DNA from 3 places in the Dickeya lacustris genome. Region 3 is predicted to be linked to each of the others. Evidence: predicted binding sites of a transcription regulator. Region 3 holds the regulator's gene; each other region holds the start of a gene.

Region 1 (7,504 bases), 2.1 Mb from region 3:
TAATCAAACCGTCAGAGCGCTGGGAAAAGGCGAAACGGTCGTCAATATAGACCTCAAACTCAATCATGTGCGCCACTTTTCCCGGATGCAGCACGACTTCATTGATTGCGGTGCTGCTACTGCCGGGATGGTTAGCGCGACATATCTGTGCTTCCAGCATAAAGCGCTGTTCGCGCAGATAACGACCGGCCAGCACTTCGCTGAGTTGTTGCTGAGTGTGGTCAGGGTCGAGATCGGTCAGAAAACCGAGGTTGCCACGATTAACGCCGATAACGTCAATATCGTAGCGTGACAGTACCCGCGCGGCCCCCAGCATGTTGCCATCGCCTCCGACAACGACAGCCAGGTCAGCGTGCTGGCCGATGTCGGATAAGCTGCCGGTGTCGGCATCATTGAGATGCAACTCGCGGGCGATCTGTTGCTCTATCATGACGTGATACCCCAGCTCACGCAGCCAGTGATACAGCATCTCATGGGTACTTAGTGCGTTAGGGTGGCGTGGGTGGCCGACGATACCGATGCAATTAAACGATCTGTTCATGCTGTTCATGTGGGTGCGTTGTCCTCAATAAGAGCACCGGAGACTCACATTTTTAGGCCGCAGAGTTGGCTAACAATATGTGAGTGGTTCCCTTGAAACCCCGGTTTTGATCCCCATAATAAGCGAACTAGCGAGATGAATGCGAAAAACGCGGAGAATTTCATGAGTAGTAAAGAACAGAAGTCGCCTGACGAGCAAGTCTTCGATCAAAAGGACGCAGTGGAAGGTCAATCAGCGGATGCGCAACCAGAGACGACGGACATGGCCGATCCGCGAAATGAACGCATTGCTGAACTGGAAGCGCAATTGGGCGAGGCGCAACAGCGTGAACGTGAAAGTGTGTTGCGTGTCCGTGCCGAGATGGAAAACGTGCGTCGCCGCGCCGAGCTGGATGTGGAAAAAGCACATAAGTTCGCACTGGAGAAGTTTGCCGGTGAAATGTTGCCGGTTATCGACAATCTTGAACGTGCGCTGGATATGGCTGATAAGTCCAATGATGCCCTTTCCTCGATGATCGAAGGGGTTGAGTTGACGTTAAAAGCAATGCTGTCTGCCGTGCAGAAATTTGGTATTGAGGTGGTCGCTGAGGTTAATGTGCCCTTTAACCCTGAGATTCATCAGGCAATGACCATGTTGCCATCTGCCGAGCATGAACCGAATCACGTCATGATGGTGATGCAAAAAGGCTATACCTTAAATGGCCGACTGTTGCGTCCGGCGATGGTCGCCGTTTCTAAAGCGGCGGAATAAGCGACTCCGCACTGCTGCCAGGGGTGCCGCCTGCGTGCCCCTGTGTTTTCCTCTTCGTTCTACCCCGTTTCATTTTCAACCCATCGTGGTCTTACTGCGCGTCGCGGTTATTTGGCGTTTGCACTTGCCCGGTTTTTCTTTTTGTTTATAGCCCTTAAAGGAATGGCACATCAGTGCTTTTTTGTTTATATTTTGTTAATATTTACGTATTAAAACGAGTATCGTTCATTACACAGATGCTTCATTATCATTACCTATCAGAGCAATCATCACTTCCGTTCTAAATGCACTTGATAATCATTATCAACTTTGCGAGAGTAGTAAAACAACAATAGCATTAGAAGGGTTACTCATATGCCGGGGAGTCGTGTAGTGGAATCAGTCAGCCGTACGTCAAGAAAGCTCAAGCTTTCCCTGATGGGGCCGGCATTTATCGCGGCGATCGGGTATATCGATCCGGGTAACTTTGCCACCAATATTCAGTCCGGCGCGGCGTATGGCTACCAACTGCTTTGGGTGGTTGTGTGGGCGAACCTGATGGCGATGCTAATCCAATTGTTGTCGGCTAAATTGGGTATCGCCACCGGTAAGAATCTGGCCGAGCATATTCGCGATCGCTTTCCTAAACCGGCGGTTTTCGCCTATTGGGTTCAGGCCGAAATCATTGCAATGGCAACTGATCTGGCCGAGTTTGTCGGCGCGGCAATGGGCTTTAAGCTATTGTTAGGCGTTTCGTTACTTGAAGGCGCGATTCTGACGGGTATTGCCACGTTTTTGATCCTGATGTTGCAGCAACGTGGTCAGAAACCACTGGAAATGGTGATTGGTGGTTTACTGCTGTTTGTTGCTGCGGCTTATATTGTTGAGCTGATTTTTTCTCGCCCAGAATTGGCAGCCCTGACAACCGGCATGATGGTGCCGAGCCTGCCGAATTCGGATGCGGTGCTTCTGGCTGCTGGCGTGCTGGGCGCCACTATCATGCCGCATGTGATTTACCTGCACTCTTCGCTCACCCAACAGCAAAGTCATGTCACTCGCGCTGAACGCTATAGCGCAACCAAGGTCGATGTTGCCGTGGCGATGACGATTGCCGGTTTTGTGAATCTGGCCATGATGGCGACGGCGGCGGCCGCGTTTCACTTTAGCGGCAATACTTCTGTTGCTGAACTCGATCAAGCCTATTTGACGTTGAAACCGTTATTGGGACAAGCGGCCGCCACGATTTTTGGTTTAAGCCTGGTTGTCGCGGGGCTGTCTTCTACCGTCGTCGGTACTTTGGCAGGCCAGGTGGTGATGCAGGGATTTGTACGCTTTCATATTCCTCTGTGGCTGCGTCGGGTTGTCACAATGCTACCGTCTTTCATTGTGATTCTCTCTGGTATGGACCCAACCAGGGTATTGGTGTTAAGCCAGGTCCTGCTGAGTTTCGGTATTGCGTTGGCGCTCATCCCGCTGTTGGCATTTACCGGCAACCGTGAACTGATGGGAAACCTTGTGAATACCCGTTTGGTACAAAACAGTGGCAAGCTGATTGTTTGCCTGGTTGTGACGCTGAACTTGTATTTGATCGTAGATACCTTATTGGGTAAGTAAGTTTACCTAAGCGGATGGGTGAATGACGCCTTCACAACTGATGTGAAGGCGTTTGTTTTTATAGTGAGTTGAGCGTTGTGCCTCGCGCTTTTATTTTTCATTGGATGAAAAGTGCATTCCCGCTGGGGCAGGGCTATTATCTGATGTTGAATTTTGTTACCGGGATACCCCTATGTCTGCACCTATTACTGTGCTTGAAAAGAAGCTGTTATCCGATCACTGGTTTGTTCTTCATAAATATGTATTTGATTTAAAGAGAAAAAATGGCGATACGGTACGACAGGTACGTGAAGTGTATGATCGTGGCAACGGGGCGACCATTCTGCTGTATAACCGCGCCAAGGCGACGGTGGTGCTGACACGTCAATTCCGCATGCCCACTTATCTTAACGGCAACGACAGTGGAATGTTGCTGGAGGCATGCGCCGGTCTGTTGGATGATTTATCGCCAGAGCAGTGCATTCGCAATGAGGCAATAGAAGAAACCGGTTACGAAATAGGTGAGGTTGAGAAGTTGTTTGAAGCCTATATGTCGCCTGGTGGCGTGACGGAGCTGGTACATTTCTTTGCGGCGGAATATGACGATGCGCAAAAACGTTTCCACGGTGGCGGGGTGGAGGATGAAGACATTGAAGTGCTGGAATTACCGTTTACTGAAGCGATGGCAATGATCAAAGACGGTCGTATTCGCGATGGTAAAACCATCATGTTATTGCAGCATGCCTTTATCAGCGGTTGGTTCAATTCAACGCGTTAATGCATATTTAACCCTGCCAGCGCTGTGTCTGGCCTGTTTCCTGACGTGGCATGCCCGCTAAAGTCGCCACTGCGCGTATCGCGCGCGATGGTGGCGCTTTTTTACTGAGAACCGATTCTCTCCACCTGCTTTTATCACGCGGTCAGGCGAATTTACGCCTGATGACGCTCGTGATGCTTCTGTTCTGATTCTCCAGGCTAGTTGATTGATATATCAGCACTCTTTCGCCTTACTCCTGCAATAGAGTGGCTGATTTTCAGCCTCGTTAATTAATTATATTAAGCAGTATTCCGGCGCGTATTTTGTAATGCTTCATAGTTTGGCAAAACGCAGACACGCTAAACTGGGTAGGTGACTACCCTACTGAAAGCAATAAGACAAGGTAATGAACTATGGACGAACAACTCAAACAAAGCGCATTGGATTTCCACCAGTATCCGGTGCCGGGGAAAATACAGGTTTCCCCTACCAAACCGCTGGCCACGCAGCGTGACTTGGCGCTGGCCTATTCGCCTGGCGTGGCGGCTCCCTGTCTCGAAATCGCAGACGATCCGCTGGCGGCGTACAAATATACTGCCCGTGGCAATCTGGTGGCGGTTATCTCTAACGGTACGGCGGTATTAGGATTAGGGAATATCGGTGCGTTGGCCGGTAAACCGGTGATGGAAGGCAAAGGCGTCCTGTTTAAGAAATTCTCCGGCGTAGATGTGTTTGACATCGAAGTGGATGAGCAAGACCCGGATAAACTGATTGACGTGATAGCGGCACTGGAACCGACGTTCGGTGGTATCAACCTGGAAGATATCAAAGCGCCGGAGTGTTTCTACATCGAGCAGAAACTGCGCGAGCGCATGAAAATTCCGGTATTTCATGATGACCAGCACGGCACGGCGATTATCTGTACCGCTGCTGTACTAAACGGCCTGCGCGTGGTGGAAAAACAGATTGGCGATGTCCGTCTGGTGGTGTCCGGTGCCGGTGCGGCGTCGATTGCCTGCCTGAATTTGCTGGTGGCGCTTGGCCTTAAGCGTGAAAACATCACGGTGTGTGATTCCCGTGGGGTGATTTATAAAGGCCGTGAAGCCAACATGGCAGAAACCAAGGCCGCTTATGCCATTGACGATAACGGCAGCCGCACGTTGGCGGATGTGATCCCGAATGCCGATATTTTCCTTGGCTGCTCCGGCCCCGGCGTGCTGACGCAGGATATGGTCAAAACCATGGCCCCGCGCCCGCTGATTATGGCGCTGGCGAACCCGGAACCGGAAATCCTGCCACCGTTGGCGAAAGCGGTGCGCCCGGATGCGATTGTCTGTACCGGTCGTTCGGATTACCCGAATCAGGTCAACAATGTGCTGTGTTTCCCGTTCATCTTCCGTGGTGCGCTGGATGTTGGCGCGACCACCATTAACGAAGAGATGAAACTGGCTTGCGTCCACGCCATTGCCGAGCTTGCCTTAGCCGAGCAGAGTGAAGTGGTGGCCTCGGCCTATCGCGATCAGGATCTGTCGTTTGGCCCGGAATATCTCATCCCGAAACCGTTTGACCCACGCCTTATCATCAAGATTGCGCCAGCGGTAGCGAAAGCGGCGATGGACTCCGGTGTTGCCACCCGTCCGATTGCGAATTTTGACGAGTACGTCGAGAAACTGACGCAGTTTGTCTACAAGACTAACCTGTTCATGAAGCCGATTTTCGCCCAGGCGCGTACCCAGCCAAAACGCGTGGTGCTGGCGGAAGGGGAAGACCCGCGCGTCCTGCACGCCACCCAGGAGCTGGTGTCGCTGGGGCTGGCCTTCCCGGTGCTGATTGGTCGCCCAGGGGTTATCGAAAAGCGCATTCAGAAACTGGGCTTGCAGATTGCTATCGGCAAGGATTTCGAAGTCGTCAACAATGAGTCCGACCCGCGCTTTAAAGCTTACTGGACAGAATACTTCGAGATGATGAAGCGCCGTGGCGTCTCACAGGAGCAGGCCCAGCGCGAGATGCGAGCCAACCCGACGCTGATTGGCTCTATCATGGTTCACCGTGGTGAAGCCGATGCGATGATCTGCGGTACGGTGGGCAATTACGAAGAGCATTTCGGCGTGGTCGAAAAGGTGTTTGGCTATCGTGACGGCGTACATGTTGCCGGTGCGATGAATGCCCTGTTGCTGCCGAGCGGTAACACCTTTATCGCCGATACCTATGTCAACCCAGACCCAACGCCTGAGCAGTTGGCGGAAATTGCCCTGATGGCGGCCAGCACCGTGCGCCGTTTCGGTATTGAGCCGAAAGTGGCGCTGTTGTCGCATTCAAGCTTTGGCACCTCCGATTCGCCGACGGCGAAGAAAATGCGCGCCACGCTGGAGCTGGTGAACAAGATGGCCCCGGATCTGCAAATCGACGGCGAGATGCACGGCGATGCGGCGCTGGTCGAGGCTATTCGTCGTGAGCAGATGCCAGACAGCCCGCTCAAAGGGGCGGCGAATATCCTTATCATGCCGAACATGGAAGCCGCACGCATCAGCTATAACCTGCTGCGTGTGTCATCCTCGGAAGGTGTGACCGTCGGCCCGGTGCTGATGGGCGTGGCGAAACCGGTACATATTCTGACGCCGATCGCCTCGGTACGTCGCATCGTGAATATGGTGGCGCTGGCGGTCGTTGAGGCACAGACCGCGCCGCTGTGATAGATGATTAGCTGCAGGTAACATTCAAACCGGCAGGTTCTCCTGCCGGTTTTTTTATGCCTGCTGGCGTAGCCACTTGTCCAACTCGTTGGCGAACTGTTGGCGGTCACGCTGGTTTAGGGTGGCGGGCCCGCCGGTTTGTACGCCGCTGGCGCGCAGGGTATCCATAAAATCACGCATCGTCAGCCGCTCGCGGATCGTCTCCGGGCTGTAGCGCTCGCCGCGTGGGTTGAGCGCCACGGCGTGTTTCGCCAGCACTTCGGCAGCCAGCGGAATATCGGCAGTGATAACCAGATCGCCCGGTTCGGCGCGGCGAACAATTTCGTTATCAGCCACGTCAAACCCAGCCGCGACCCGCAGGCTATGAATATAAGGCGAGGGCGGCGTGCGCAGAGGCTGGTTGGCAACCAGCGTCAGGTGGGTTGCGCTGCGCTCGGCTGCGCGAAACAACACTTCTTTGATGACATTCGGGCAGGCATCGGCATCGACCCAGATAGCAGCCATTAGCGCATCTCCTCATTGAGGCCAAGCCAGTCTCGAACCGGCAGAAAATCACGATACAACGCGGCTTCGGGGCTATCGGGCTCGGGGTGATATTGATATTCCCAGCGCGCCAGCGGCGGCATCGACATCAAAATGGATTCCGTGCGGCCGCCGCTTTGCAGGCCAAACAACGTGCCCCTGTCCCACACCAGATTGAACTCGACGTAACGCCCCCGGCGATAAAGCTGGAATTCGCGCTCACGCTCGCCCCATGGTGTGTCTTTACGGCGCATGACTATCGGCAGATAGGCGGATGAAAAGCCCTCGCCGACGGCGCGCATAAACGCGAAGCTGCGCTCAAAACCCGGTGCATTCAGGTCATCAAAAAACAGGCCGCCAACGCCGCGCGCTTCGTTGCGGTGTTTAAGAAAGAAGTAATCGTCGCACCATTTTTTGTAACGTGGATAAACGTCATCACCAAAAGGCTGGCATAAATCAAAGGCGGTCTGATGCCAGTGCCGCACATCTTCTTGAAAGCCGTAGTAGGGCGTGAGGTCAAAGCCGCCGCCGAACCACCAGACGGGCGCTTCACCCGGTTTCTCGGCGATAAAAAAACGCACGTTGGCATGGCTGGTTGGGACGTAAGGGTTCAGCGGATGAATAACCAGCGAGACACCGAGCGCCTGAAAGCTGCGCCCGGCAAGCTCG
Region 2 (7,504 bases), 1.8 Mb from region 3:
GAGCCTGAGCGTCGAGGCGCTGGCGACGGATGTCAACATGAGTGTGTCGGCGTTTCACCATAACTTCAAAGCCGTCACCAATACGTCGCCGCTGCAATACCTGAAATCGTATCGCCTGCATAAAGCGCGTTTGCTGATGTTACAGGATGGCCTGAAAGCCAATGCCGCGTCGATGCAGGTTGGCTACGAAAGCCCCTCGCAGTTTAGTCGTGAATTCAAACGTTTTTTTGGCACCACACCGGGTGATGAAGTGGCAAGGCTGCGTTCCGGCCAGACGGTAATGGAAAGAAATGCGTGGTAGTGACAACGGCGAAAGAGAATCGTGAAGGAGAGGACACTGCGGCCATCATGCGATGGCTCGCAGTATGTTTGGGTATCAGGCCAGTGCGCGACGTCTGCGCCATACCATCAGCAGTACGCCGACCAGCCCGCTGAATAACAGCACCAGCGGCAGAATGCACAGCACCGCCATCACCTGATCTTCATAGCGTTTGACCAGCGGAATATGGCTGAAGGCATATCCCATGGTGATAATTCCGCCGACCCACAAAAAGCCGCTTAACCAGTTGAAAATCTGAAAACGGGTGTTGCTAAGGCCGGAAACACCGGCAATGGTGGGGAGCATGGTGCGCACAAAGGCGAGAAAACGCCCGACCAGGAGCGCGGATAAACCGTGCTGGTGGAACAGGTCATGGGTGCGTTGATGGTAGTGAGCGGGGAGCTGCTGCAACCACTTTTTCACCAGCCGGGTATCGCCCAGCCAGCGCCCTTGCAGGTAGCTTAACCAGCAACCGAGGCTGGCGGCCACCGTCAGCAGGGTTATCGTTGTATGCGAAGTGCATCACCCCTTTGGCGATCAATGCGCCGGTCAGCAGTAACAGGCTGTCTCCCGGCAGGAATGAGGCGGGCAGCAAACCATTTTCCAGAAACAGTGTGGCGAACAGAATCGCATAAATAAACCACAACACCTGCGGGTCAGCCAAGGCGCTGAAGTCATGCCGCCACAGCGCGTTAACGATTTCATGTAGAACACTCATAATGCATCCTGTCTGGTTTGCTTAACCCCTGAAGCCGCGTAGCAAAAGGCTCGATATCTCATGATACGTTACGCTAAGGCCGCGCTGTCCTGAGGTGCTAAAAACGAACCTCAGCATAGGGTAAGAAAGGTAAACGTATTGTCATCATTGTTACCGTTCATCATATACGCTTTAGCGGTCTTACCACAGCGGCTTGCAGGGGGTGAAGAGTTGGCGGCGTCACATTTTCTGCAATCTGTTGAAACCGGATTCCAAATCAGCTACCAGGTCATCGCTGTCCTCAAGGCCGATATGCAGACGTACCAGCGTGCCGCTAAAATCAACGCCACCAGCCGGGCGAATCGCCGCCAGCTCGTCAGGCTGGTTGGCCAGAATGAGTGATTCAAAGCCGCCCCAGGAGTAGGCCATGCGGAAATGGCTAAAGTTATCAAGGTAGTTCGCCAGTTGAGAGGGGCTGAGTTTTTCCCGTAGCACAAACGAGAATAAGCCGTTGCTGCCGCTGAAATCTCGTGTGAAAAACGCATGGCCTTTACAGCCCGGCAGCGCCGGATGATTCACCACCGCCACTTCAGGGCGCGCTGCCAGCCAGTGCGCGATACGTAGTCCGTTTTCCTGATGTTGCTGCAAGCGCACCCCTAGCGTACGCAAGCCTCGGCTTGCCATGTAGGCACTGTCTGCATCGGCCATTTGGCCCATCAGGTAGGATTGTTCGCGTAATTGATCCCAGCAGCGGGCATTGGCAACCGCCGTGCCTAACATGGCATCGGAGTGCCCGATAATATACTTGGTGGCTGACTGAATCGAGATATCCACGCCAAGCGCCAGCGGTTGGAACAGCACCCCTGCCGCCCAGGTGTTGTCTATCATGATGACAATGTCAGGGTTAACGCGACGCACAGCGGCGACAATCGCCGGAACGTCTTGCACTTCCATGGTAATGGAGCCGGGAGACTCGAGAAACACCACGCGTGTGTTGGGTTGAATCAGCGAGGCGATATTGTCGCCAATCATCGGGTCGAAAAAGGTGGTGCTGATGTTCATTTTGCCCAGCACTTTGTTACAAAAATCCTGCGTCGGTTCGTAGGCGGAACCGGTGACTAACAGGTGATCGCCTGCGCTAACAAATGCGGTGATGGCGTTGGCAATCGCGGCTGCGCCACAGGGGTAGAGCGCACAACCGGCACCGCCTTCAAGCTCGGTCATGGCGTCTTGTAACGCAAAATGGGTCAGGGTGCCACGGCGACCATAAAACAGCGCGCCTTTGGCGCGGTTAATCGTGGCGTGTTTTTTTTCCTGCACGCTATCAAAAACCAAAGAAGAGGCGCGTTGAATCACCGGGTTGACTGCGCCTTGGGTCACGCGCTTGCTGCGTCCGGCAGCCACCAGCGTGGTCGCAATTTTCTTACTTGTCATAAAACAATCACCTGTCACCTGTCGCTAAAACATGTTTGGCTATTTTTCTTTCGCTATTTCTTACGTTATCACGGCTGACAGGCGGTCGGGGCGGCTTTTTCCGCCAGATGAAGAGGTCTCATGCACATGGCTGACTGGCGAGCGGCAAAATACGCAAATAATAATGAGAACGACTATCAATTAATTCTGGGTTTGGTATCATTTTCGCCATCACAAGGGCGAACGGCCCGGAGTTATAGTCGAGATCATTTGGCGGAGGCACAGCGTGTATACGGCTGACAATACTATTAAGCAACGGGGTTCTTCAGTCTGGCACAAGTCCGGCAGCATGTTTCGGGCTGTGGCCTGTCGGCTGGGGGTCGTGGCGCTGTCAATCGTGATGGCAGGGCACGCAGTGGCGGCACCAGCCCCGGTACCCTTGGCCGTCGGCGCGCCGACGGCGACAGCCAACGGTATGATGCGCACGGATTTATCCGTCTGGGGAATGTACCAGCACGCTGATATCGTGGTGAAAACCGTCATGATAGGGCTGCTGTTGGCATCGGTCGTCACCTGGGCGATTTTCTTTAGTAAAAGTATCAGCCTGATGGCGGCGAAAAAGCGTATTCATCGCGAGCATCAGGCGTTGAGTGACGCACGCACATTCGATGACGCCACCGATATTGCCGGGGTGTTCACTCCAGGCAGCGTGACACTGCAATTATTGGCCGACGCCCGTAACGAACAAGAGCTCTCAGCCCGTTCAGATGACAATAGCGGTATTAAAGAGCGTACCGCTTTCCGCCTGGAACGCCGCGTTGCGGCAACCGGACGTCAGATGGGACGAGGCACCGGCTATCTGGCGACCGTTGGTGCCATCGCGCCGTTTATCGGTCTGTTCGGTACGGTGTGGGGCATCATGAACAGCTTTATTGGCATCGCCCAGTCGCAAACCACCAATCTGGCTGTGGTAGCGCCGGGGATTGCTGAAGCGCTGTTAGCCACCGCTATCGGGTTGGTGGCAGCGATCCCGGCCGTGGTGATTTATAATGTGTTCGCCCGCTGGACGGCCAGTTATAAAGCTATCGTGAGTGATGTGGCGGCACAGGTGCTACTGCTGCAAAGCCGTGATTTGGACATCGCCGCCAGTAACGGCATTCGTGTCTCAGCTCCGGCCCACACGCTGCGGGTAGGGTAACGCGATGGCGATACATTTAAACGACGGGCAGAGTGAAAACGGCGAAATGCATGATATCAACGTCACGCCGTTTATTGATGTCATGCTGGTGCTGTTGATTATCTTTATGGTGGCAGCACCGCTGGCAACGGTGGATGTACGCGTGAATTTGCCTGCCTCCAGCGCCACGCCGCAACCTCGCCCGGAAAAACCGGTATTCCTGACGGTCAAAGCGGATAAACAGCTTTATCTGGGCGATGACGCCATCAGCGAAGCGCTGTTGCCGCAGGCACTGGCGGCAAAAACGCAGGGTAATAAAGACACCACAATCTTTTTCCAGGCAGATAAAAGCGTGGATTATGAAACCCTGATGCGGGTGATGGATTCGCTGCGTGACGCGGGCTATCTCAAAATTGGCCTGATGGGGGCAGAGAAAGTACGCTGAGGCGAAGGTACGCTGGGGTGACAGAGCGTTGGGGTAAAAGAACGCTGAGGCGCGTATTCCCGGTGATGTCGCAGCAGCAGGGTTTGACATGGCAAGGTCTCGCGCTTGCTTAATCAGGGACGGCATTATCAGAACCACCGCTAACAGCGGTGGTTTTTTTATGTCTGAAGATAGCCCGACATGGCTGTCAGTGATGTAAGCCTGGGTAGCGCCAGTGCAGGCGTGTAGGAACATAGACCCGGCTTTCCGTCAGCGGTTGCCCGGCGATAAGCTGGTTTATCATCTCAAAGCTGTTGCGTGCCAGCGTTTCGCAATCCTGCGCAACGGTGTCGATTTTCATTGGCAGGCAATCAAACAGATAGTGGTCGTCAAAGCTGCATAAGCGCATATCACAATCCATGAGATTGTGTTGATTCAGGTAGCGCAGAACCCCTTCGAGTAGGCCGCAGGCGGCGGTAAACAGCGCCTTAGGCGGCCGCCCCAGTCTGGCGCACAGTTGCGCAAACATCTCATAACCGGCGCTGGAGTGGTAACTGCCATGGATAATCCACTCGGTCGGGCAGGCTAGCCCGGCGCGCTCCAGCCCAAGCTGAAACCCGGCCAGCCGGTCACGGGTCGGCGAGATTCGCGCCTGACCGCCGATGAAATAGAACTCATCCGGGCGCTGGCGTGCGATATTTTCCACCAGCGTTGCCGTTGACTCCACCGCTTCTGATACCACCATCGGCAACGAAGAGTCACCGATGACCCGGTCAAACTGCAATACTGGCAACTGTTGGTTGATCTTCTGATATTCAACGTCGCTTAACATGCTGGAGGCGACAATCAGGCCGTCTACCTGTCGTTGGATCAGGCTGTTGACGGCCATCATCTCCTGTGCGGCGTTCTCATCGGTACAGGCTATCAGTAGCTGTAAACCGGCCTCGCGACACAGGCACTCCAGCTCGCGGGAGATAACGGCAAATCCGTAGTTCGTCATTTCCGGCACCACCAACCCCAGCGTATTACTGCGGTTTGAGCGTAGGGAACGGGCATGAATGCTGGGCTGGTAACGCTGCTGTTGCGCCAGCGCCAGCACGCGGTCGCGGGTTTCATCTGACACCCGGAACTCTTTGCTGCGGCCGTTAAGCACCAGACTGGCGGTGGATTTCGACACGCCAGCCAGCCTGGCGATGTCGCTGATTGTGACGCGTTTGGTTGGTTTCACCGTGGTATCTTTTGCAAGTGCTGTGCCATCAATGGCATGAAAAGGAGTCCTATTCTATCACGCACGGGGCTAACAGCCAGTGCCGCAGCGTAATGTGCCCGGAACCACTGAAGCTGGCGGTGGCATCGCAATCAGGAAAATAACGCGATGACATTACCCCCTGACCATGGTTGATAAAAATTTCCACGCTAGAGCGGTCACATAATATGTGCAGATGATGCAGCGGGCCATCATGCCAGTAGCGGTGCTCCGGTTCATTGGTGCGCCGGTTACGGCGGCTTAACGTCAGGCGCTCACCGTCCCAGCACAGCACCATGATCCCGGCAAAATGAATCTGGAATTCACCTTGTGTCTCGAGCGTCAGCTCTGCGCTGCCTATTGGCAGAGCGGGCGCGTAGTCGGCCACGCCTTGCCACAGGTGCTCCAACTGGCGCAGCGTTTGCAATTCACGCGCGGGTTGTTGATATATTCTGCCCTCATGTAGCGTGAGCTCACGCGGGCAAGTCATGGTGTGGAGCCAGCCGTGGTTAAGGGTCGGCTGGCAGAACTCGTCCTGATCCGGTATGCCCATCCAGCCAAACAGTAGCCTTCTGCCGCTGTCATCACAGGTGGTTTGCGGGGCGTAGAATTCAAACCCGGCATCCAGCTCATGGAAGGCCTGATGGTCAAAGCGCGCGGTGGCGTAATCCAGCGCGCCGACGAAATAACCAGACTGATGCGTGTTGAGATTGCGCTCCTCTTCGGCAGGCAAACCTTGTGGGCAGCAGAGCAGCACGTCGGCCTCACCCAGCGTAAACAGATCCGGGCACTCCCACATGTAGCCAAACTCGCCCAGGCCATTTAGCCGCGAACCGGCAATCTCTCCCAGCAAATGCCAGTCACGCAGATCCGATGAGCGATAAAGCAAGATTTTACCTTGTAAATCGAGGTCTTGTGCGCCAAGCACCATGTACCAGTGGCCCTGATGCTGCCAGACTTTTGGGTCGCGCACATGGCCGGTATAGCCTGGCGGCAGCGATAATACCGGGCCGATTTTGTCAAAATCGCCCGCCGGGGTGGCATAAGCCAGACATTGATAAGCGGTGCGCGAACCGTCGTCATACTTCACATTACCGGTATACATCAGCGCTAACCGGTCGCCATCCACCACCGCCGAGCCGGAGTAACAGCCGTGGCTTTCATAGTCTTGTGCGGGCACCAGCGCCACCGGTTCGTGACGCCAGTGCACCAGATCCGCCGAGCTCCAGTGCCCCCAGAATTTGGCTCCGTGGGCGCAGGCCAGCGGGTTCCACTGATAAAACAGATGGTAGCGTCCTTTGTACTGTACAAAGCCGTTAGGATCGTTCATCAGCCCGACTAACGGCGACAGGTGCCACTGCGGCCGATACGGATCGTATGACTGTCGCGATGGCCCAGACATCAGCGAGTACGCCATGCGTTTTAACAGGTGGATTTCCTTCATGTGATGCGTGTCCTATGCGTTGTCCATTTTGTATTTCAGCAACAGCGAGAGCACAAAGGCACTGCCAAAAGCGATCACCATACCAATCAGGTAATTCAGCAGCGAACCAGGCTGTACGATAGCCAGCCCCGGCAAACCTGTCAGGCCGACAGCGGTCATGTTGACATGGTTGGCGACCACCCAGGCTCCGCCAAGCGCACCGCCGGTCAACGCCGCCAAAAACGGTTTGATAAAGCGCAGGTTGATACCGAAAATGGCCGCTTCGGTGATGCCAAGCAGACAAGAGAGCGCCGAAGGTACGGCAATGGCGCGGATTTTGCTGTCTTTCGTTTTGAAATACACTGCCAGACACGCACCGCCTTGCGCCACATTCGCCATGGCCCAGATAGGCAGCAAGAAGTTCACGCCGATTGACGGATTGCCCAACAGACCGGCTTCAATAGCGTGAAAACTGTGGTGAACACCGGTGATGACTATCGCGGAATACAGCCCGCCAAACAGCAACCCCGCCAGCCAACCTGCGTGGCTTATCAGTGAACTGAGCACCAATGAGATGCCATCGCCCAGCATGCGTCCGGCTGGGCCGATCACCAGCATGGCAACGAAACCGGAGATAATCACCGTCAAAAAAGGCGTGACGATGATATCCAGCGCGTTTGGCACCACGCGGCGCAGCCGTTTTTCCACCAGGCTCATAAACCAAACGGCCAACAGCACCGGGAACACCGTGCCCTGATAGCCTATCATCGCGAATTCCAGACCGAACAAATGCATGGTCTTGAAA
Region 3 (7,504 bases):
TGACAACCGAGCGCGATTGTTTCACTTTAATCTCTGCTCGCTAGTGTATCTTGTTTTTTTTAGTCTTGAAATAAGTTGTATAAATGAAGCTTCATAAACTTTTTGTATGTGATTTTGTAGTGATTTTTATCACATAATCACGGTTATTAATTTGCGTGGCGAAATATTTTTTTGCACTCTGACCAGGCCCACAAGGCTGGCGGGTTTTTTTAATGACAAGGCTGACAGACAATTTTATTGCCCGTAAAGGGCAAGAGGGGGGAAGGTGAGTACACTCAGTTATTTACAGAAGGTAGGTCGCGCCTTGATGGTGCCGGTTGCGACATTACCCGCCGCCGCCATCCTGATGGGGGTCGGATACTGGATTGATCCTGTAGGTTGGGGAAGCGAGAACGCGCTGGCGGCATTGCTGATTAAATCTGGTGCGGCCATCATTGAGCATATGGCGGTGCTGTTTGCCGTCGGGGTGGCATATGGCATGTCAAAAGATAAGGATGGTGCGGCGGCATTATCCGGTTTCGTTGGTTATCTGGTACTGACTACGCTGTGTTCTCCGGCAGCTGTGGCAATGATTCAACATATTCCGCTGGCGAATGTGCCTAAAGCGTTTGGCAAAATTGAAAACCAATTTATTGGTATTTTAGTCGGGGTGATCGCCGCTGAACTGTATAACCGCTATAGCCACGTCAAATTACCCGAAGCGCTCTCTTTCTTTAGTGGCCGCAGACTGGTGCCGATATTGGTGTCATTGCTGATGATTGTGGTCGCATTTGTACTGATGTATGTCTGGCCGGTTATCTATAACGCGCTGGTTGGGTTTGGTGAGCAGATTCAACAATTGGGATCGGTGGGTGCCGGTGTGTATGCCTTCTTTAACCGTCTGCTCATTCCTGTTGGGCTGCACCATGCGCTTAACTCCGTATTCTGGTTTGACGTTGCCGGTATTAACGATATTCCCAACTTCCTGAGTGGCCAGCAGGCCATTGACGCCGGTAAAGCGATTCCCGGTATCACCGGTCGTTATCAGGCAGGGTTCTTCCCGATTATGATGTTTGGCTTGCCTGGCGCTGCGCTGGCGATTTACCACTGCGCTCGTCCTGAGAATCGCAGCCGGGTGGCGGGAATTATGATGGCCGCCGCGTTTGCTGCCTTTTTCACCGGTATCACCGAGCCACTGGAATTCTCTTTTATGTTTGTGGCTCCGGTATTGTATGTTCTGCATGCTTTGCTAACCGGTATTTCAGTCTTTATTGCTGCCAGTATGCAGTGGATCGCAGGTTTTGGTTTCAGTGCCGGTTTGGTTGACCTGGTGCTTTCTTCTCGCAATCCGCTGGCGACGCATTGGTACATGTTGCTGCTGCAAGGTTTCGTCTTTTTCGTTATTTATTATCTGGTTTTCCGCTTCACCATTACTCGCTTTAACCTGATGACGCCAGGGCGTGAGCGTGAAACGGGCTCGGATGCGGCGCCAGCGCAGGCTCCGGCAGGCGCTGCAAGCAGCCAGGCGATAGCGCAGGGATATTTACAGGCGATTGGCGGGGCAAATAATCTGACTGGCATTGATGCCTGTATTACTCGTTTGCGCCTGAGCGTGAAAGATTCTGCGCTGGTGGATGAAACCGCCGCTCGCCAGCTCGGTGCGGCTGGGGTGATTCGTCTTAATAAGCAGAGTGTGCAAATTGTGGTTGGAACACAGGCTGAGAGTATTGCCGCAGCGTTGCGTGATGTTTCATCGACGATAGCGGATTGACGTTGTCTGATTCGCGCCTACCGCGCGTTCGCTGAGTGTTAAACGTGAAAACGGAGTGCATGTGAACCATGGGCTCCGTTTTTTTATCTTAAACTTTCGTGAAACAAACGGTTGTTTCAAAGCGTGGCTTGTTGGATCATTAGCGGTTATGGGTTGTTTTTTCGTATTTTGAGGAACCAAACATGAGTGAGGCTGAAGCCCGCCCAACCAACTTTATTCGTCAGATTATTGATGAAGATCTGGCTTCTGGTAAGCATGAGCATATACAGACTCGTTTCCCGCCGGAGCCAAACGGTTATCTGCATATTGGCCATGCAAAATCTATCTGCCTGAATTTTGGTATCGCAGAGGATTACAGCGGTCAGTGCAATCTGCGCTTTGATGACACGAACCCAGTGAAGGAAGACATTGAATACGTCGAATCCATCAAACATGACGTGCAATGGCTGGGGTTTTCATGGAGTGGCGAAGTCCGCTATTCATCTAATTATTTCGACCAGTTGTACCTTTATGCGGTTGAGCTGATTAATAAAGGCCTGGCCTATGTCGATGAATTGACGCCTGAGCAGATTCGTGAATATCGCGGTACGCTGACGACCGCCGGGAAAAATAGTCCATATCGCGATCGCGGTGTGCAAGAGAACCTGGCGTTGTTTGAAAAAATGCGCGCCGGTGATTTTGCCGAAGGCACTGCTTGCCTGCGCGCCAAAATCGATATGGCCTCACCGTTTATCGTGATGCGTGACCCGGTGTTATACCGCATCAAGTTTGCCGAGCATCACCAGACCGGCAACAAATGGTGCATCTACCCAATGTATGACTTTACCCACTGCATTTCCGATGCGCTGGAAGGGATTACGCATTCATTGTGTACACTGGAATTTCAGGATAACCGCCGCCTGTATGATTGGGTGCTGGATAACATCACGATTCCGGCGCATCCTCGTCAGTATGAGTTTTCTCGCCTGAATCTGGAATACGCGGTGATGTCTAAGCGTAAACTGAATCTGTTGGTGAGCGAGAAAGTCGTCGAAGGGTGGGATGACCCGCGTATGCCGACGATTTCCGGCTTGCGTCGTCGTGGCTATACCGCTGCGTCTATCCGTGAGTTTTGCCGCCGTATCGGTGTGACCAAGCAGGACAACACCGTGGAAATGGCCGCTCTGGAGTCTTGCATTCGCGACGATTTGAATGAGAGCGCCCCACGTGCCATGGCAGTGCTCGACCCCGTCAAGGTGGTGATTGAGAACTTACCTGAAGGGCATGAAGAGTGGCTTGCGATGCCAAATCATCCCAACAACCCAGAGATGGGGACGCGCCAGGTAGCGTTTAGCCGCGAAGTGTATATCGATCGCGCTGATTTCCGTGAAGAAGCCAATAAGCAATACAAACGTCTGGTGCTTGGTAAAGAAGTGCGTCTGCGCAATGCGTATGTCATTAAGGCCGAACGCATTGAGAAAGATGAGCAAGGCGTAATCACGGCTATCTATTGCAGCTATGATTCGCAAACGCTGAGTAAAGATCCGGCAGATGGGCGCAAAGTAAAAGGCGTTATTCACTGGGTGTCGGCGTCGCATGCTGTACCGGCTCAGTTCCGTTTGTACGATCGCTTGTTCAGCGTAGCTAACCCAGGCGCTGCGGACGATTTTCTCTCCACTATCAACCCGGATTCGTTGAAAGTGGTTGAGGGGGTTGTTGAGGCAAGCTTGCGTGAGGCCCCGGTTGAGAAGGCTTATCAATTTGAACGCGAAGGGTATTTCTGCGCCGATCGTCTCTATTCAAGCGCGGATAATCTGGTGTTCAATCGCACGGTAGGTCTGCGTGATAGTTGGGCCGGTTAAAACGTTGCCCGCGATGCGAACTAAAAATAAAACCGCCGAGGCGGTTTTATTTTTTTGTGCAGTAATTCGGCGTACCGTTTGTGTGATTAACGCCCGTCGTGTGCGCTTTCATCTTCACGGCAATCGCCGTTGCTGCAATGGCCGTAAAGATACAAACTGTGGTTGGTCAGTTTGATGCCATATTTTTCGGAAATCTCACGCTGACGAGCTTCAATTGACTCATCACTAAACTCAATGACTCGGCCACAATCCAGACAAATCAGGTGATCATGGTGGTGCTGCTGAGTCAGCTCGAAAACGGATTTGCCGCCTTCAAAGTTGTGGCGGGTAACAATACCTGCATCATCAAACTGATTCAGTACGCGATAAACAGTGGCAAGGCCGATTTCCTCGCCCATATCAATCAGTTTCTTGTATAAATCTTCCGCACTGACGTGGTGGCATTGAGGGTCCTGAAGCACTTCCAGAATTTTCAGTCTCGGAAGCGTTACTTTCAGGCCAGCCTTTTTTAATGCGGTGTTGTTGTCAGTCATGCGGATTTAGTCCTGTTACGTGCTTTATCTGGGAGGCTATAAGCCTGATGTCGTCGGTTGGCTTAAAAAAGGTCACAGCGCATCAATTATAGAACTGTGGCGTTAAAATGAAAACCACCGAACTTTTACAATATAATACTCACCAACTCGCTGTTTTTTGTGTTCTTTGTGGCAAAACGCAGGTTGTATGGCAAGAGAAGTGCAAGGTGCGATACGGCCAAACATGTGGATAGTGTACCTTGCCGGGGAAAAAAGTTAAAAAATTGTACAACTGATTGCGATAGTTTTTATCTATCGCTATTTTGGCATTTGCCTTTTTTACCAATGCCGATAATAACAAACCCGATGATTCAGCGAGTTGTGCCCCACCAACCTCTGCATGCGAATAATTTGTATGCGGGTAAACAGCGGGGCTCTGGGTGACAGTCGCGCAGAGCCCCGTTCTGGCTTAGGCCAGCAATGCTTTCAGGTTCAGTTCTTCGCTGATTTGTTTGACCCACGTGCTAACACGCTCGCCAGTCAATTCCGGCTGACGGTCTTCGTCAATCGCCAGACCGATAAAATGGTTGTCATCGGCCAGACCTTTCGACGCTTCAAAGTAATAGCCCTGCGTTGGCCAGTGACCGACAATCGTCGCGCCGCGCGGTTCGATGATGTCACGGATTGTCCCCATGGCATCGCAGAAGTATTCTGCATAATCTTCCTGGTCGCCACACCCGAAAAGTGCGACCAATTTACCTTCAAAATCAATCTCTTCAAGCGTTGGGAAAAAGTCATCCCAATCACACTGTGCTTCACCGTAATACCAGGTTGGAATGCCCAGCAGCAGGATGTCAAAACGTTCAAGGTCTTCCTTGCTGCTTTTGGCAATATCGTGTAGCTCGGCAACGTCGCTGCCCAGATGCTGCTGGAGAGTTTTGGCAATATTTTCAGTATTGCCTGTGTCACTGCCAAAAAAAATGCCTATGAGAGCCATAGATATAATAACCTCTTGATTCTTAAGGGTATGGTTTCTGCGTTACCCGCTATGCGCTAATCATAGCAGACACACTCTGATGGATAAACGTGTATCTGTAACCACAGAAGCAAATGGCGGAAGTCAGCGATTTGCCTGTTTTTTAACCTTCGCCTTAATGTTTTTTTAATTTTTTTAAAATACCATGGTTGAACTATATAACTGAAAATGTGGATAATTAAAAAAATATATAATTTATATTAGCTTTTAAACGGATATCACGATCTAAATGTTCCTTTGTTTTTGACGATTACAGAACATAGTGCTTCTATGAAATGTAAGTGTGCAGCAATGTTTTTTACAAAACGACGACCATAATAAATTCTGTCAACCCTGTTTGCGTGACGTCTGTTTCGTTGCATCTACCACAACATGTCTTACCCGACCAATAGCTCACGTATGGAGTCAACTATGCAATTCCTGAAAAATATAGCCATCCGCACCGCGATGCTCTGGGTGCTTGGTGTCTTCTGTGTGTTATGGATTGCGGTTTCGGTCTATACCATGTACTCATTTCGAACCATGAACGAAACGTCCAAAACCAGCGCATTGCTGGTCAATAATATGGACTTGGTTAACACGGGTAACGATCAATATTTCCGCATGGTAACGCGCCTGGCGAGGGCGATTGATTACCGCCAGAGCAATGACAATCAAAAGGCCGATGAGCAGCAAAAGTCCGCTCAGGCGGCGCTGGACTTACTGAAATCCAACCTTGAAGCATTTAAAAAGATTGACCATGCAGGCATGTCACAAGAGCTGGTCGAGGCGGTGATTCGTGACTGGGGCAACCTGATCACTCAGGGTGTTGACCCAATGTTCCAGCGTGCGGCGGATAAAAAATTCGATGAGTACGATAAATACGCCAAAGATATCGTGCCCGCTTTTAGCCGCCAGTTTAACACGTCCTTTACTGCGTTTAATAAAGCAGGGTCAGCGATGTTTGTGGATGCCGGTGCGCGGCTTCAGAGCATTACAGGCGTTGGACAAACCATTCTGCTGGCGGGGTTGATTGCCGGTTTAGTGATGCTGTTTCTGACAGATCGTTATCTGGTGGCCTATCTGGTGCGGCCGTTGAATGATCTGCGCGATCATTTCCAGGTCATTGCCGATGGCCGTTTAAGTAAGCCAATTCTGGATTTTGGTAACAACTGTGTCGGTAAACTGTTTCCGCTATTGCGGCATATGCAGAGCAGTTTAGCGAATACCGTTAGCACCATTCGTCACAGCGCAGAGTCTATTTATCAAGGCGTGTCAGAGATAGCGTCAGGCAATAACGATTTGGCCTCCCGCACGGAGTCTCAGGCGGCGGCGCTGGAAGAGAGCGCTGCAAGTATGGAGCAGTTAACGTCCACGGTGAAACAAAACGCAGAAAATGCCAGCCACGCGAGCCAGTTAGCGCGTCAGGCATCGCAAACGGCCAGTAAAGGTGGCGAGTTGGTTGATAACGTGGTGAAAACCATGGCGGAAATCTCCGGCAGCTCGAAGAAAATTGCTGAAATAACCAGCGTTATCAATGGGATTGCTTTCCAGACGAATATTCTGGCGCTGAACGCTGCTGTGGAAGCGGCGCGTGCGGGCGAGCAGGGGCGTGGATTTGCGGTGGTTGCGGGCGAAGTCAGAAGTCTGGCACAGCGCAGCGCGCAGGCGGCCAAAGAGATTGAAGGGCTGATTGCTGAATCTGTACGCTGTGTCGATAACGGCTCTAATCTGGTGGCCGATGCCGGTACTACCATGAGTGACATCGTCAAAGCTGTCACCAACGTAACCGATATCATGTCTGAGATTGCCACAGCATCCGATGAACAAAGCAAAGGTATTGCTCAGGCGGGATTGGCTATTACGGAAATGGACGGAGTAACGCAACAAAACGCCGCGCTGGTGCAACAGGCTTCTGCGGCAACCCGTTCGCTGGAAGAGCAGGCGATGGTGCTGACCGAAGCGGTTTCCGTATTCCGTTTGACAGAAGATAACGCTGGCGCTGGTATGGCGAGACGCGAGCGTCCGGCTGCTCCCAAAGCGGTGGCGGCCCCGGCCAGTAAAGCACTGCCCGCGACGACCGCTCGAAGTGCGAAAGGCGCGGATAACTGGGAAACATTCTGAGGCAATAAGGCATGAGTGGAGTTGGCGTCACGGATGACGCCTGAAAAAGCGGTATTCTCGCCTTGGGTTTTATAGATTACGTTGCGTTTATAAACCGTGTTGCGTTTATAAATTGCGTTGGGTTTATAAATAGAAGGAAAGGGACGTCACCGCAACTCGGCCATATGTCAGTGACATGCGTTAGTTTATGGCCCTGTCTGTGTCTAACTGGTCGAATACACCGCTATCCGAATAACTCACCACTCGAATACATTACCACTCG

The links. Region 3 encodes Fur, which represses iron uptake genes when iron is present. Its sites were predicted from a motif close to ATAATAATGAGAACNACTATCAA; they were not measured.
Region 1: O1Q98_RS07665 (Nramp family divalent metal transporter) is a predicted target of Fur. The motif match lies at 1,576-1,598, and genes of this name have one in related genera.
Region 2: exbB (tol-pal system-associated acyl-CoA thioesterase) is a predicted target of Fur. The motif match lies at 2,608-2,630, and genes of this name have one in related genera.

Annotation. Positions count from the first base shown of each region.
Region 1 is NZ_CP114280.1:1,701,086-1,708,589, reverse strand. It holds gene nadK (NAD(+) kinase) at 1-541, opposite strand, end outside; gene grpE (nucleotide exchange factor GrpE) at 704-1,291, shown strand; gene O1Q98_RS07665 (Nramp family divalent metal transporter) at 1,646-2,884, shown strand; gene nudK (GDP-mannose pyrophosphatase NudK) at 3,057-3,641, shown strand; gene maeB (NADP-dependent oxaloacetate-decarboxylating malate dehydrogenase) at 4,034-6,313, shown strand; gene O1Q98_RS07650 (YaiI/YqxD family protein) at 6,368-6,817, opposite strand; gene hemF (oxygen-dependent coproporphyrinogen oxidase) at 6,817-7,504, opposite strand, start outside.
Region 2 is NZ_CP114280.1:2,114,436-2,121,939, reverse strand. It holds gene O1Q98_RS09625 (AraC family transcriptional regulator) at 1-301, shown strand, start outside; partial or broken gene O1Q98_RS09620 (DedA family protein) at 377-1,037, opposite strand; gene metC (cystathionine beta-lyase) at 1,257-2,450, opposite strand; gene exbB (tol-pal system-associated acyl-CoA thioesterase) at 2,905-3,627, shown strand; gene exbD (TonB system transport protein ExbD) at 3,632-4,051, shown strand; gene O1Q98_RS09600 (substrate-binding domain-containing protein) at 4,239-5,258, opposite strand; gene O1Q98_RS09595 (glycoside hydrolase family 32 protein) at 5,308-6,720, opposite strand; gene O1Q98_RS09590 (sucrose-specific PTS transporter subunit IIBC) at 6,733-7,504, opposite strand, start outside.
Region 3 is NZ_CP114280.1:3,949,332-3,956,835, forward strand. It holds gene nagE (N-acetylglucosamine-specific PTS transporter subunit IIBC) at 266-1,750, shown strand; gene glnS (glutamine--tRNA ligase) at 1,933-3,591, shown strand; gene fur (ferric iron uptake transcriptional regulator) at 3,678-4,124, opposite strand; gene fldA (flavodoxin FldA) at 4,573-5,100, opposite strand; gene O1Q98_RS17885 (methyl-accepting chemotaxis protein) at 5,551-7,242, shown strand.